DNA from 3 places in the Kocuria sp. TGY1127_2 genome. Region 2 is predicted to be linked to each of the others. Evidence: predicted binding sites of a transcription regulator. Region 2 holds the regulator's gene; each other region holds the start of a gene.
What was found. Region 2 encodes HrcA, which represses chaperone genes, less so after heat shock. Its sites were predicted from a motif close to TTNGCACTCGNNNNNNNCGAGTGCNAA; they were not measured.
Positions count from the first base shown of each region.

Region 1: groL (chaperonin GroEL) is a predicted target of HrcA. The motif match lies at 1,027-1,053, and genes of this name have one in related genera.
Region 3: groES (co-chaperone GroES) is a predicted target of HrcA. The motif match lies at 1,240-1,266, and genes of this name have one in related genera.

Region 1 covers NZ_AP022834.1:2,387,133-2,391,605, reverse strand. The annotation lists gene sake_RS13480 (DUF3263 domain-containing protein) at 1-149, shown strand, start outside; gene sake_RS10715 (LytR C-terminal domain-containing protein) at 256-891, shown strand; gene groL (chaperonin GroEL) at 1,242-2,876, shown strand; gene sake_RS10705 (MFS transporter) at 3,129-4,343, shown strand; gene rlmC (23S rRNA (uracil(747)-C(5))-methyltransferase RlmC) at 4,388-4,473, shown strand, end outside.
Region 2 covers NZ_AP022834.1:1,500,798-1,505,270, reverse strand. The annotation lists gene hemW (radical SAM family heme chaperone HemW) at 1-301, shown strand, start outside; gene sake_RS06825 (DUF4870 domain-containing protein) at 318-737, opposite strand; gene sake_RS06820 (DUF3097 family protein) at 887-1,753, opposite strand; gene hrcA (heat-inducible transcriptional repressor HrcA) at 1,962-2,975, shown strand; gene dnaJ (molecular chaperone DnaJ) at 3,043-4,173, shown strand; gene sake_RS06805 (16S rRNA (uracil(1498)-N(3))-methyltransferase) at 4,183-4,473, shown strand, end outside.
Region 3 covers NZ_AP022834.1:929,885-934,357, forward strand. The annotation lists gene sake_RS04185 (class I SAM-dependent methyltransferase) at 1-1,127, opposite strand, end outside; gene groES (co-chaperone GroES) at 1,361-1,657, shown strand; gene groL (chaperonin GroEL) at 1,711-3,297, shown strand; gene sake_RS04200 (acyltransferase family protein) at 3,946-4,473, shown strand, end outside.

The DNA of each region.
Region 1 (4,473 bases), 890 kb from region 2:
CGGGGGCGAAAGAGCGTGCGGTTCGGAAAGAACTCGGGATGTCGGCCACCGAGTACTACATGCGTCTGAACCGTTTGATCGACGATGTGCGTGCCGTGCGAGAAGAGCCGGCATTGACCCGTAGGCTCCGGGAACGGCGGGATCTTTGACCCCTCCCGGCGCAATGTGCAGAGAATGACCAGACTGGGCAGATATTCTTGACGCTTGACCGGTGCGTGAGCGAGCGTGCGCACCCCATATATGACGAGGACTTTGATGGCCGAGTACGAACACGATGAATTCGACGACGTCCCCGTGGACTCGCCCCGTCGGGGCGCATACCGGGGTGAACTGCCGGAGAAGAGCGGCGGGTTCAAGCAACTGGCCGCCCTCATCGTGGCAGGTATTTGCGCCCTCATCATCGGCGGAGTGTTCTTCTTGCTGTCTCCCAAACTGGCGTCCCCCGATGCCGCGAGTTCGTCCGCATCCTCGTCCAGCAGCCAAGAAGCTTCGGATTCGGGCTCCGCATCGGAATCCCCCTCCGATTCGGAATCCGGGCCGGGGTCGGATGAATCCTCAACGGCCAAACCGGATGCGTCGACAACCCTCGGCGTATACAACTACAGCTCCAAGGAAGGTACCGCGACCAAAGCCGCCACAACTCTGACGGATGCCGGCTGGACGGTTTCTGACGTCAGCAACTGGGACGGTCAGGCACAGAAATCCTCGGTGGTCTACTACGCCCAGGGTCATGATGAGCAGGCGAAAGCAATAGCTCAAAAGCTCGATATCAAGGACGTCAAGCAGGCCGCGGGGTACTCCTACCAAGTTGTCGTGGTCCTGTCCGAAGGAGACGGGGCGAATTCTTCGAGTTCCGGCGGGTCTCAGGGCGATTCGACCAGCCAGCAGTAACCTGGGACAAGGTTGTCGCCGTCTACCAGGGCACCGGGGCGCCTGGCACGTTGTCTGGGATGTGCTGTGAGCGAAGAGTCCTCAACCTCTGTGGACATCGTTTGCACTCTCCCCGTCCGGGTGCCAAGATTGGAATTAGCACTCATCCTCCTCGACTGCTAAAAAACTCGCGCGGAGAACGCACACGCTTCGTCGGCGCGGGCAGCATCGCGGATCGATGGGCAAAAGACACAGTCACCACGGTGAGGTGTGGGAATGCGACGCCCCGAGCGCGGAGTGTTCACCAGCCGTCCGTCGCGGGCACCGTGGTTGATGCATCCGTCTACCGTCCAGGAGGGACGTAAGCCACCATGGCAAAACTGATTGCTTTTGATGAAGAGGCACGCCGCGGACTCGAAAAGGGTCTGAACACCCTCGCCGATGCCGTCAAGGTTACCCTTGGGCCCCGCGGGCGCAATGTTGTGCTCGAGAAGAAGTGGGGCGCACCCACCATCACCAACGATGGCGTATCGATCGCCAAGGAAATTGAACTCGAAGACGCCTACGAGAAGATCGGCGCCGAGCTCGTCAAGGAAGTTGCCAAAAAGACTGACGACATCGCGGGCGACGGCACTACCACCGCAACCGTCTTGGCCCAGGCTCTGGTTCGCGAGGGCCTGCGCAACGTCGCGGCGGGCGCCGACCCCTTGTCCCTCAAGCGTGGCATCGAAAAGGCCGTTGAGGCAGTGACCAAGGAACTGCTTTCTTCCGCCAAGGAGATCGAGACCGAAGAAGAGATCGCTGCTACCGCCTCGATCTCTGCGGGTGACCCCGAGATCGGCAAGCTCATCGCCCAGGCGATGGAGAAGGTCGGCAAGGAAGGCGTCATTACCGTCGAGGAGTCCAACACCTTCGGTCTCGATCTCGAACTGACCGAGGGCATGCGCTTCGACAAGGGCTTCCTGTCCGGTTACTTCGTGACCGACGCCGACCGCCAGGAAGCAGTCCTCGAGGATCCCTACATCCTCATCGTGAACTCCAAGATCTCCAATGTGAAGGACCTCGTCCCCGTACTGGAGAAGGTCATGCAGTCGGGCAAGCCACTGCTGATCATCGCCGAGGACGTAGAAGGCGAGGCTCTCGCCCTGCTCGTCCTCAACAAGATGCGTGGATCCATCAAATCCGTCGCCGTCAAGGCTCCCGGCTTCGGCGACCGCCGCAAGGCTCAGCTTGCCGACATCGCCGTGCTGACCGGTGGACAGGTCATCACTGAAGAGGTCGGGCTGTCCCTCGAGACCGCTTCTCTGGACCTTCTGGGACAGGCGCGCAAGGTTGTCGTGACCAAGGACGAGACCACCATCGTCGATGGCGCTGGCTCCGCTGAGGAAATCGAAGGCCGCGTCGCTCAGATCCGTGCGGAGATCGCCAATACCGATTCCGACTACGATCGCGAGAAGCTCCAGGAGCGTCTGGCCAAGCTCGCGGGCGGCGTCGCGGTTTTGAAGGCCGGGGCCGCTACGGAGGTTGAGCTCAAGGAGCGCAAGCACCGCATCGAAGACGCGGTTCGTAACGCTAAGGCTGCCGTCGAAGAGGGCATTGTCTCCGGCGGCGGTGTCGCACTGATCCAAGCAGGCGTACGTGCGTTCGAGACCCTCAGCCTTGAGGGTGACGAGTCCACGGGCGCCAACATCGTCAAGGTTGCGGTCGATGCTCCGCTCAAGCAGATCGCCAGCAACGCTGGTCTCGAGCCAGGCGTTGTCGCAGACAAGGTGCGTGGCCTCGAGCAGGGTTACGGTTTGAACGCGGCGACAGGGGAGTACGAAGACCTCATGACCGCGGGCATCAATGACCCGGTCAAGGTCACTCGTTCGGCTTTGCAGAACGCTGCTTCCATCGCTGGACTGTTCCTCACCACCGAGGCCGTTGTGGCCGATAAGCCGGAGAAGAATGCCGGCGCCGGTGCCGAGGGCATGGACGGTATGGGCGGCATGGGTGGCATGATGTAGCCACTGGTCGTTCGACCGGTTCTTTTGAATCCTTGGAGGCCCCGCACGAGTTTCGGCTCGTGCGGGGCCTCTTCATGCATCCGTACATGCGCAGCTGGGGGGGGAAGCTCAGTGGCCAAGGGTTCTGTAACTACATCGCGTCATGTTTTACGGCCAGCGTAAGGTGGTCAATCGGTGATCGGGGAGACGAAGCAGGGGTTGGTAGTGGGGAACAAGCAAAGCCGAGCATGGTTGTGGGCCCTCGTGGCTTTTATGTTCCTCTCACAAACCGGTTTGAATATTGCAAGGCCGCAGATGAGTTACAAACTCATTGCACTGGGAGCCCCACCTTTCACGATCGGTTTAGTGACGTCCGCTTACGCGATCGTTCCCGTATTCGCCGCGATATCGATGGGACGTCTGGCGCAGAGAATCAAGAGGCTCAGGCTCCTGGTCCTCAGCGGCGGCCTGCTTATCGCGTTCGGGACCGCGATGCTCGCCGTCGTCAACGGGGTGGGCACGATTGCGTGTGCCAGCATTATCTTCGGGATGGGCCATTTGGTATCCCAAATCGGTTCACAATCAGCGGTCTCGCGCTACGCAACGGACTCAGGACTGGACCAGGGGTTCGGCTGGACCACCGCAGGCCTCTCCGCGGGACAGCTTGTCGGACCACTGATCGGTGGTTGGGTCCTCGGTTTTCACGCGAACCCGACCCAGTCGCAGAGACTCCATGACATATCCATCGCCTCGTGGATTGGCGCAGTCTGCGCTTTGGTATCCATCACATTCATGGTGTTGCCGATCGCGAGAGCCAAGGTATCGGCCCCGAGTACCCCGCCCGCAGCAACGCGTCGATCTGTGGTTGCCCCTGCGAACGGTCCCGCAGCCCAGAAAGCCACCACGCTGGGCATCTTGAAGACCCCGGGAGTCTCTTCGCACATCTTGGCATCACTCGCGATGCTCTCCATCATGGACATCCTGACTTCTTTCCTGCCGCTCGTGGGCGAGCAAGCAGGAGTCGCCCCACTGTGGATCGGCATTTTGCTAGCCGTTCGCAGCTTTTCGTCAATTGTCTCCAGATCAATGATCTCCGTGCTCTCTCGGCGCTGGAACCGGACACAACTGGTCCTGGTGTCCTTGATTCTGGGTTCCCTCACCGTCGCCGCGGTGCCCCCGTTGATTTCCTTCCTGCCTGTGGCGTTTTTCCTGCTGCTCGTGGGAGGCTTCTTCATCGGTCTGGCCCAGCCCCTGACAATGACCATGATCATCAAATCTGTTCCCGAGACGTGGAGGTCACCAGCTCTCGCCGTACGTCTGACTGGAAATCGAGTGGGACAAGTGGCGATTCCACTGGTAGCCGGAGCCGTGGTCGCCCCCGTGGGCCCGGCAGGTGCCATCTGGCTCACGTGCGCTTTGCTCTTGGGTTCCGCCGGCGAAAAAGCCGTCCGCTACGCCCGACAGGGACTAACGGAAGCCGACCGTTGACCCGGCCGATCAAGAGCGAAGCCAAGAGTTAACATAGATTCACCATGCAATGTGATTACTTCGACGCCGGTCTGTGCCGTTCTTGCTCCCTGATGGGGACTCCGTACCAGGTGCAGCTTGAGGGCAAACA
Region 2 (4,473 bases):
GCGCTGGTGGAATGTGAAACACCCACTGCCTTACGCGCAACGAGTACGAGCCCAAGATTCACCGGCGGCGGCTCGGGAGATCCTCGACGACGACACTCGCTATATGGAAAACGTGATGTTGGCGGCGAGAATCCGCGACGGATTGCCGTTGTCGAGTTTGAGGCCAGACGGTCGTGAAAGAACGTCGTGGCTGGCAGATCAAGGACTCATCGACCAGGCAGCCCTCGACGACGGCACCGTACTTCTGACGCTCCAAGGACGTCTGCTGGGCGACGCGGTCGTGCGTGATCTGACGGCCTGAAAATAGTCGATGGCGTTCAGCGCCGCCGGCGGCGGGAGAACCAGTCGAAGGCGCGCGTGTTGTAGTGATACTGGTACGGATTGCCCCGGTTTACCTTGATGCCCGCAATGAGCGAGGAAACCGCCAGATAAACCCATACAGCCGCCGCGATCAGCCCAAATATCCAGCCGATCCCGGGAACGACCGAGAGCGCGACGCTCACCACGACAACCACCGACGGCAGCAATGTGAAATTCAAGGCCTCGCGAGCCTCTTGAGCGGTGAAGCGGCCACGTGCCCGCAAGGTTGCGTAGATGATAGCGGCCGGAACGCATCCTACGACACCGCCGAAGTGGGCCATCGTGGCCATCGAGCGATCGTCTTTGACGCTGAGAGGCTCCGGAGTCGCGGACACACCTTCGAACGGGGGTTTCTTATCGGTGGAAGTGGTCGTCAAAACCTCGCCTTTTCTTTCGGGCAGACATGAAAGCGTCAAGGACGCGATTCCAAATATTACCGATTAGTTGAGCCAAACGGGTACGTACTTACCGCCACATTGCCACGGATTGCGGTTCGGTGCCAAGGCTCTGGGGCTGGGGCAGTCGATTACGGGGCCCCGGGCTTCGCCGTCAGAAAATCGATGATGTGTTCAACCGGGCCCAGAATTCCCGGGTCCAAGTCCGCGTAGGTGGTGACGCTGGCAAGGATCTTCTTCCACGCCGCCGCACGCTGTGCAGGCGTTTCGTGAGGCCAACCGATTCTCTGGAGAATCCCGGTTTTCCAGTCTTCCCCGCGAGGAACCTGCGGCCATTCGCGGAGCCCCACGGCTTTCGGTTTCACGGACTCCCATACGTCCACATACGGATGACCGACAAACAATACGTTGCCTCGGGCACCCGGCACCTTCATGGCCTGCTCGGCAAGTCTTGATTCTTTGCTGCCCGTAACCAAATGGTCCGCGAGGATTCCCAACCTCCGCTCGGGACCGGGCTCGAATTCTCGAATGATTTCGGAGACATGGTCTAGGCCGTGCATGGGCTCGACAACGATACCCTCGATGCGCAGGTCATCTCCCCATACCTTCTCGATCAACTCTGCGTCGTGCAGACCTTCGACCAGCATTCGCGATGCCCGCGCTTTTCTTGCCTTGGCTCCCGGGACTGCGAGCGAACCCGAACGCGTGCGTTGCGGCTTCGATGGCGTTCGCGCACGGGGAGGCACGAGGCGCACGGGCTCGCCTTCGTACAAGAATCCATGCCCCAGAGGAAAAGCCCGGACAGCTCCGTGGCGGTCTTCGAGCCCGACCACGCGTTGGCCGCCGATCGACTGCAAGCTCACCGCCGCGCCTACCCAGCCGGATTGGACCTCCTCGATGACCATGTCCTTTCGGACTTCAAGGTCCCGGGGCTCAGGCGGCTGGTTGCTCAATCCGGCGCTGCCCAGTTCCTGGGGGCCCCATCCGTAGCGATCCATGCAACTTCCTGTCCTGTGGTCCAAAAATTTCCAAGAGCGGGCGCGCGGCCCGTCGCCAATATAGCCTCTCCGCCGAGAGCTGAGCATCCGGCGGCGCGTTTTTCGACAGCGGGCATGCGGCGTAGACTTAGCAGTCGGACCGGGGGAGTGCCAATGGGCTCCCGCCACGAAGCATCTACAGTCAGGATTTTGCGAGGAGGGCGAGACCGTGAACAAGCCACGCCGGCTCGATGTCCTGAGCGCGATCGTCGAGGACTACGTGCACTCGCGCGAGCCCGTCGGTTCAAAAGCCTTGGTCGACCGGCACAAACTCGGTGTCTCCAGCGCAACTGTCCGTAATGACATGGCCGCCCTGGAAGACGCCGGAATGATCATGGCCCCTCACGCGAGCGCCGGCCGGATACCCACGGACAAGGGTTACCGCGCATTCGTGGATCAGATCGCATCGATCAAGCCGCTGTCCGTTGCGGAACGTCGGGCGATCACGAGTTTCCTGGACTCGTCGGACGATGTCGATCAGATGATGGAAAAGACTGTCCGTCTACTGTCCCAATTGACTCGGCAAGTCGCACTTGTTCAGTACCCCACGCGGACCGGGGCGAAAGTCCGGCACCTTGAATTGGTGACCATGGCTCCGCGATTCGTTCTGGTTGTCATGATCACGACTCGCGGGGGAGTCGGCCAGCGCGTCGTCGAGATCCCTAAGGAACTCTCAGAAGAGACGTTGACGGGGATTCGTCGCGGTTTCCTGGACGCGATCCTGGATCGTCCTGTGGGGGATTTGGAGGCTTCGCTGGTGACCGCGGTCGCCGGATGTGAGCCAGCGCATCGTGATTCGGCCAGGATTCTCGCCGGAATGGTGACTATCCTGGGTCGAGGCGAACAGGAAGAACGCCTGCTCATGGCGGGTACTTCTTATCTCGCGGAGTCCACGGACGACTTCAACCGCAGCATCGCGCCCATCCTCGACGTATTGGAAGAGCAAGTCGTCATGTTGCGTTTGCTTTCCGAAATCGGCGAGGACGCCAGGGGCGTCTCCGTCCGGATCGGGCGGGAGAATTCGGACACTCCGTTATCGGATGCGTCCGTGATTGCGACGGGGTACGGGCCGCAACTCGCCTCGAAAGTGGGCATCGTCGGGCCGACACGAATGGATTATCCAGGGACCATGTCCGCGGTGAGGGCCGTCGCGCGGTACCTCTCCCGCATCTTGAACGAATAAATCCGCGCGCACAGCCGTTGACGAATTGGAACCCACGCGGTTTCCGACCGCAGATCAAGGAACATCAGTGAGCGACCACTACCAGACTCTCGGCGTCTCGCGAGACGCCAGTCCAGAAGAAATCAAGAAAGCGTACCGCAAGAAGGCGCGCACCTTGCATCCGGATGTGAATCCTTCGCCCGAGGCGGCAGAAGAATTCAAGCGCGTCTCCCACGCCCACGACATCCTCTCGGACCCGGACAAACGCCGCGTCTATGACACCACGGGGAACGAGAACGGCAATAACACCGGTTATGGCGGTGGCTTCCCCGGCAGCGGGTTCGGTTTCTCGGATATCTTCGAAACGTTCTTCCAAGGCGCCGGCGGACCACGGGGCCCGGAGAGCCGTGTGCGTCAAGGCCAGGATGCCCTCATCAACGTACGGGTCAACCTGCGGGACGCCGTATTCGGAACAGAAAAAGAAGTCACCGTGGATACCGCCGTGACTTGCTCCCTGTGCGAGGGTCAAGGAACCGAGAAGGGAACCGAGCCCGAAACCTGCGACGTCTGCCACGGGCAAGGTCATATTCAGCGTCAGGTCCAGTCCATTCTCGGGAATGTCGTCACCACGGCCGAGTGCCCGAGTTGCCGAGGCTTCGGCACGGTCATCAAGCACCCGTGCCCCGAATGTTACGGCGAGGGCCGAGTGCGTCAGCGCAAGCCGCTGACACTCAAGATCCCGGCGGGTGTTTCGACCGGTACGCGAATTCGACTCAGCGGCGAAGGCGAAGCCGGAACCGGCGGTGGACCGAACGGGGACCTCTACGTCGAGCTTCGCGTGAACCCGGACGAAACCTTTACGCGTGAAGGGGACGATCTCCACGCGACCATGACGGTGCCCATGACTGCAGCAGCGTTGGGCACCACCATCAACCTCGAAACTTTTGACGGTACGCAGGAAGTCACGGTCAAGCCCGGAACCCAGACGGGCCAGACGACCACGCTTCGCGACCTGGGCGTCACCAAGCTCCGCGGCACCGGACGCGGCAACATCGTTGTTCATTTCGAGGTCGAAACACCTTCGAAGATCAACGACGAGCAGCGCGAGCTGTTGCGCAAGCTTGCCGAGCTCCGGGGAGAGGACGACGTCGTCGGCGAAACGATGCAGAACACGGGACACGGATTTTTCTCGCGCTTGCGGGATAGGTTCCAGGACTGACCGGCTTCCATGACGCACCCCGTTTTCTACGTCGAACCGCAACACATCGAATCCTTGGCAGCCGGGGAAACTTATGAATTGGTGGGATCGGAAGGGCACCACGCGAAGACCGTGAAACGACTCGGCGTGGGAGAACCTCTCGACCTGGTTGATGGACGCGGTCATCGCGTCGGCGGTGTCGTCACAGAAATCATTCCGGATGGTCTGGCCGTGTCCGTCGAGTCGGGGCCGGTGCAAGACCCCTCCAGTTCGGTCGTGTTGATCCAGGCACTTGCCAAAGGTGACCGCGACCTCATGGCG
Region 3 (4,473 bases), 570 kb from region 2:
GGTACAACGTCGACCCCTCGCTTCTTGATCGTCAGCCCTGTGACCCCGTGATCTCGGACCCACTTCTTCAACGTCTTGGCCCCCATCGGCAGATCCTCCTCGACGGCCCAACACGTTGCTCCGGGAATATTGAGCCCCTGCTCGGACGTGAAATAAGCGATCCGCGGGTCCAAAAAATGACCCTCGACGGTGGAGGCCAGCTGATCGATGAGTCCCGCGCGGATCACGGCTCCGTCAGGCTCATAGAGGTACGCCGCAGGAGGGCCTGTACGAGGTTCGGACAATGACCCGTCGACGTCGTGGCCGAATTCCGACCCGGAGGAGAAATGCGCGATCACGTGCGGCTCCAAAGGGTCGGAGTCCAGAACCGTGGCCGACCGCCTGACACCAGGGCGAGCCAACCCGTTGAACCAAAGGATCAGCTCGACAACGTCTCCGCCGCAACTGACCCACTCCGCCTCGGCATGGCCCGGTATGTCGGCGTGCTCCATTCCCGGACCCATCTTGACCCCCATCGCGATGCCGGTCGACGCCCAGCGTTCGATCTGGGAGAACGGCGGGGCAAAGGCCTCAGGGTCGAAGAGTCGGCTGACGCGACCTTGTTCCGTCTCGCGTCGGGCAGGATCGAGCCATAGCGCACGGATCGGTTCCCCATCGACCGTGTGCAAGGCCGTGGCGTCGATACTCGTGACGTCTTCGGTGCGCACCTCGGACTTGGCATGTATCGACAGGTTGTGGCGGGCCACAGACGCGGTGTCAGGATCGATTTCATAGGATAGAACGGACAGACCGGCGCGCAGGAATGCCGCGGAGTCGGACCCGATTCCGCATCCCAGATCGGCGACCGAATCGATGCCCGCTCGTTGGAACCGGCGTGCGTGCCACTGGGCGACGCTGGTGCGAGTAGCTTGTTCGAGTCCGGGCCTGGTGAACAGCATTCGTTCGGCTTCCTGGCCGAATTTCAGTCGCGCCTGCGCTCGGAGTTTGGCTTGGGTCAGGAGTGCGGAGGCCCTATCGGGGGGAAAACCTTGTTTGCGCAGAGCCGTGGAGAGCGCCAATGCGTTCTCTTCCCTGTACTCCAGCGCATCGAGGGCCTTGAGCTCCTCGGAAGTGAATAAATGCGTCACGGGACCACCCTACCGGGGGCTTGTGGGCGGCCGACGTGACACTTTCTTCCCGCTGTGGGCGAAACCTGGCACTCGCCTTGACCCTCTGCTAACCCTCCGAATAGAGTCGTCTTTAGCACTCTGGGACTCAGGGTGCTAAATGGGCCTGGCGCTCAATCGGCACCGCGACGACGGTTGGCACGCCCCTCACGGCTCACGCCAAGAATTGATCCATCCAAGGAAGAAGGTCACTCATGTCCGTCTCCATCAAGCCTCTCGAGGACCGTATTGTCGTTCAGCCCGTCGAGGCTGAGCAGACCACCGCATCCGGCCTGGTCATCCCGGATACCGCCAAGGAAAAGCCCCAGGAGGGCAAGGTCGTGGCCGTTGGCCCCGGCCGCGTTGACGACAAGGGCAACCGTGTTCCCGTCGACGTTCAGGAAGGCGACGTCGTCATCTACTCCAAGTACGGCGGAACCGAGGTCAAGTACTCGGGCGAGGAATTCCTCGTGCTTTCGGCACGTGACGTGCTGGCCGTTGTCGAGAAGTAACAACTCGACAATCCCGCACTTTTTCTAGACCTGTGTAAGGAGTCATGTAGTTCATGGCAAAGCAGTTGGAATTCAACGATGCAGCCCGCAAGGCCCTCATGGCCGGTGTGGACAAGCTCGCCAACACGGTCAAGGTGACTCTCGGCCCGCGTGGTCGCAACGTCGTTCTGGACAAGCAGTGGGGCGCTCCCACAATCACCAACGACGGCGTGACCATTGCTCGCGAGATCGAGCTCGATGACCCGTATGAGAACCTTGGCGCACAGCTGGCCAAGGAAGTCGCCACCAAAACCAATGATGTTGCCGGTGACGGCACCACGACGGCTACCGTTTTGGCCCAGGCCTTTGTGAATGAGGGTCTGAGAAACGTTGCAGCCGGGGCTGCACCGAGCGAGATCCGGACCGGTATCGAAGCGGCGGTCAAAGCGGTCTCCGAGCGTCTCCGCGAGAACGCCCGCGAGATCGAAGGCCAAGAAGTCGCTCAAGTAGCGGCCATCTCGGCTCAGTCTCCGCAGATCGGCGAGCTCCTCGCCGAAGCCTTTGAGAAGGTCGGCAAGGACGGCGTCATCACCATCGAAGACGGCTCCTCGACCGAAATCGAGCTGTCCGTCACTGAAGGCATGCAGTTCGACAAGGGCTATCTCTCGCCCTCCTTCGTCACCGACGCGGAGCGGCAGGAAGCGGTTCTCGAGGACTCGGCCATTCTGATCTACCAAGGGAAGATCTCGGCGATCGCCGACCTCATGCCCTTGCTGGAAAAGGTCGTTCAGGCCAAGAAGCCGCTGACGATCATCGCCGAGGACGTCGACGGTGAAGCATTGTCCACGCTGGTGGTCAACAAGTTGCGCGGCAACCTGAATGTTGTTGCGCTCAAGGCCCCGGGCTTCGGTGACCGTCGCAAGGCGATCATGCAGGACCTGGCTGTCCTGACCGGTGGCGAGGTCATCACCAGCGAACTCGGCATCTCTCTGGACTCCGTGTCCCTCGAACAGCTGGGTAACGCCCGCCGCGTGACCGTCACCAAGGACAACACGACGATCGTCGACGGCAGCGGATCTGCCGAGGATGTTGCCGAGCGGGTCGCTCAGCTGCGTTCCGAGATCGAGCGCGTCGACTCCGAGTGGGATCGCGAGAAGCTCAAGGAGCGTCTGGCCAAGCTTGCCGGCGGCGTCTCGGTCATCAAGGTCGGAGCAGCCACTGAGGTCGAGGCCAAGGAACGCAAGCACCGCATCGAGGACGCCGTGTCCTCGACTCGTGCTGCGCTCGAAGAAGGCATCGTCGCAGGTGGCGGTTCCGCTTTGGTTCACGCGTCCAAGGCACTCGACGCCGACCTGGGGTTGCAGTCCGAGGATGCTCGGACTGCGGTCGATATCGTCCGTCGTTCCTTGGTGCAGCCGTTGCGCTGGATTGCGGACAACGCAGGAGCGGATGGCTACGTTGTGGCCTCCCGCATCCGTGACCTCGAGCCTGGCCAAGGCTACAACGCCGCGACCGGCGAATACGAGGATCTCATCAAGGCCGGAGTCATCGATCCGGTCAAGGTCACCCGATCAGCGCTCGAGAATGCGGCATCCATCGCCTCACTGGTCCTGACCACTGAGACGTTGGTTGTCGACAAACCCGAGGAGGACGAGGACTAGCACTCGTTCGTGCGATTCATTCGTCCCCGCCACGTTTTAGTGGCGGGGACGTTTTTTGATGTATCGATGCGTCGACCTAGGGGAGTATGAGATGCGACGGGACCGCCGCGGTCTCATCCGCAGGACCGAAGCCGGAAAGCCCCAGGGCTTGGGATGATGGCCGTGAACGATCTCGTCCCCCCGGCATTTGCTCGCTCGCGGTCGGCAACGATTACACTTGCGTCGACGACAATCAGCTGACGGCAACGTCCGTCAGCGCCGTCCAGAACTATGCCGACAAGAGTCCGAATCAAGAAAAGGAACATGCGGTGAACAGTCGTTCGTCAGACGCGTGTTAAACGTCATATGTCGATGTAGCATTCGTCAACATTGTGGCGGCACGCGAATATTCAAAAATAAACTACACCGGGAATCCAGGAGTTCCGTCTTGGGCCGATGCGCTCGCTGAGCATTGCCCACCAACACGCTGAAAGGTTTGCTGGTGAGTTGGCCATCGCTGATTCGCTAAGTTTCCTCCACAGGCGCCTATTATGAACACCGAATGTCCGACCGAGGGTAATGGACTCCCTGGGAGCGATCTCCGGAGCGCTTCGCATCACACGAATTGAACGAGATATCGCCTCATCCGAGGCTGACACAGGATCTTGAATGACTGATACGCACGGGACAGGTGGGCCTGACTCACCGGTGAAGGAAGCGCAAGCGCCGGAGGCTGGCCCGCGCAAGAAACGAGCTTTTAGACCTGAAATCCAGGGTCTCCGAGCTTTTGCGGTGCTGCTGGTGGCGATCTACCACATTTGGTTCGGTCGGGTCTCTGGCGGCGTCGATGTCTTCCTCATGATCTCCGCGTTCCTAATGACCCTTTCCTTTACCGGAAAGATCGAGCGCGGCGTCAAGGTCGGCTGGTCGGAGCTGACCAAGTACTGGGTTCACGTCTTCAAACGCATCATGCCCTTGGTCGCCATCATCGTGGCCGGCTCCCTGATCGCAACCCGTCTTTTCATCTCGCCGGATCGATGGCTCTCGATCATGCACGAGGCGTTCTCGGTCATTTTCTATTACGAGAACTGGTTCTCGATCGCGAATGCGGTTGACTACTATGCTGCGGATTCCGGCGCGGCCTCGCCGTTCCGGCACTTCTGGTCGTTGTCGATCCAAGGCCAGATCTTTGTGATG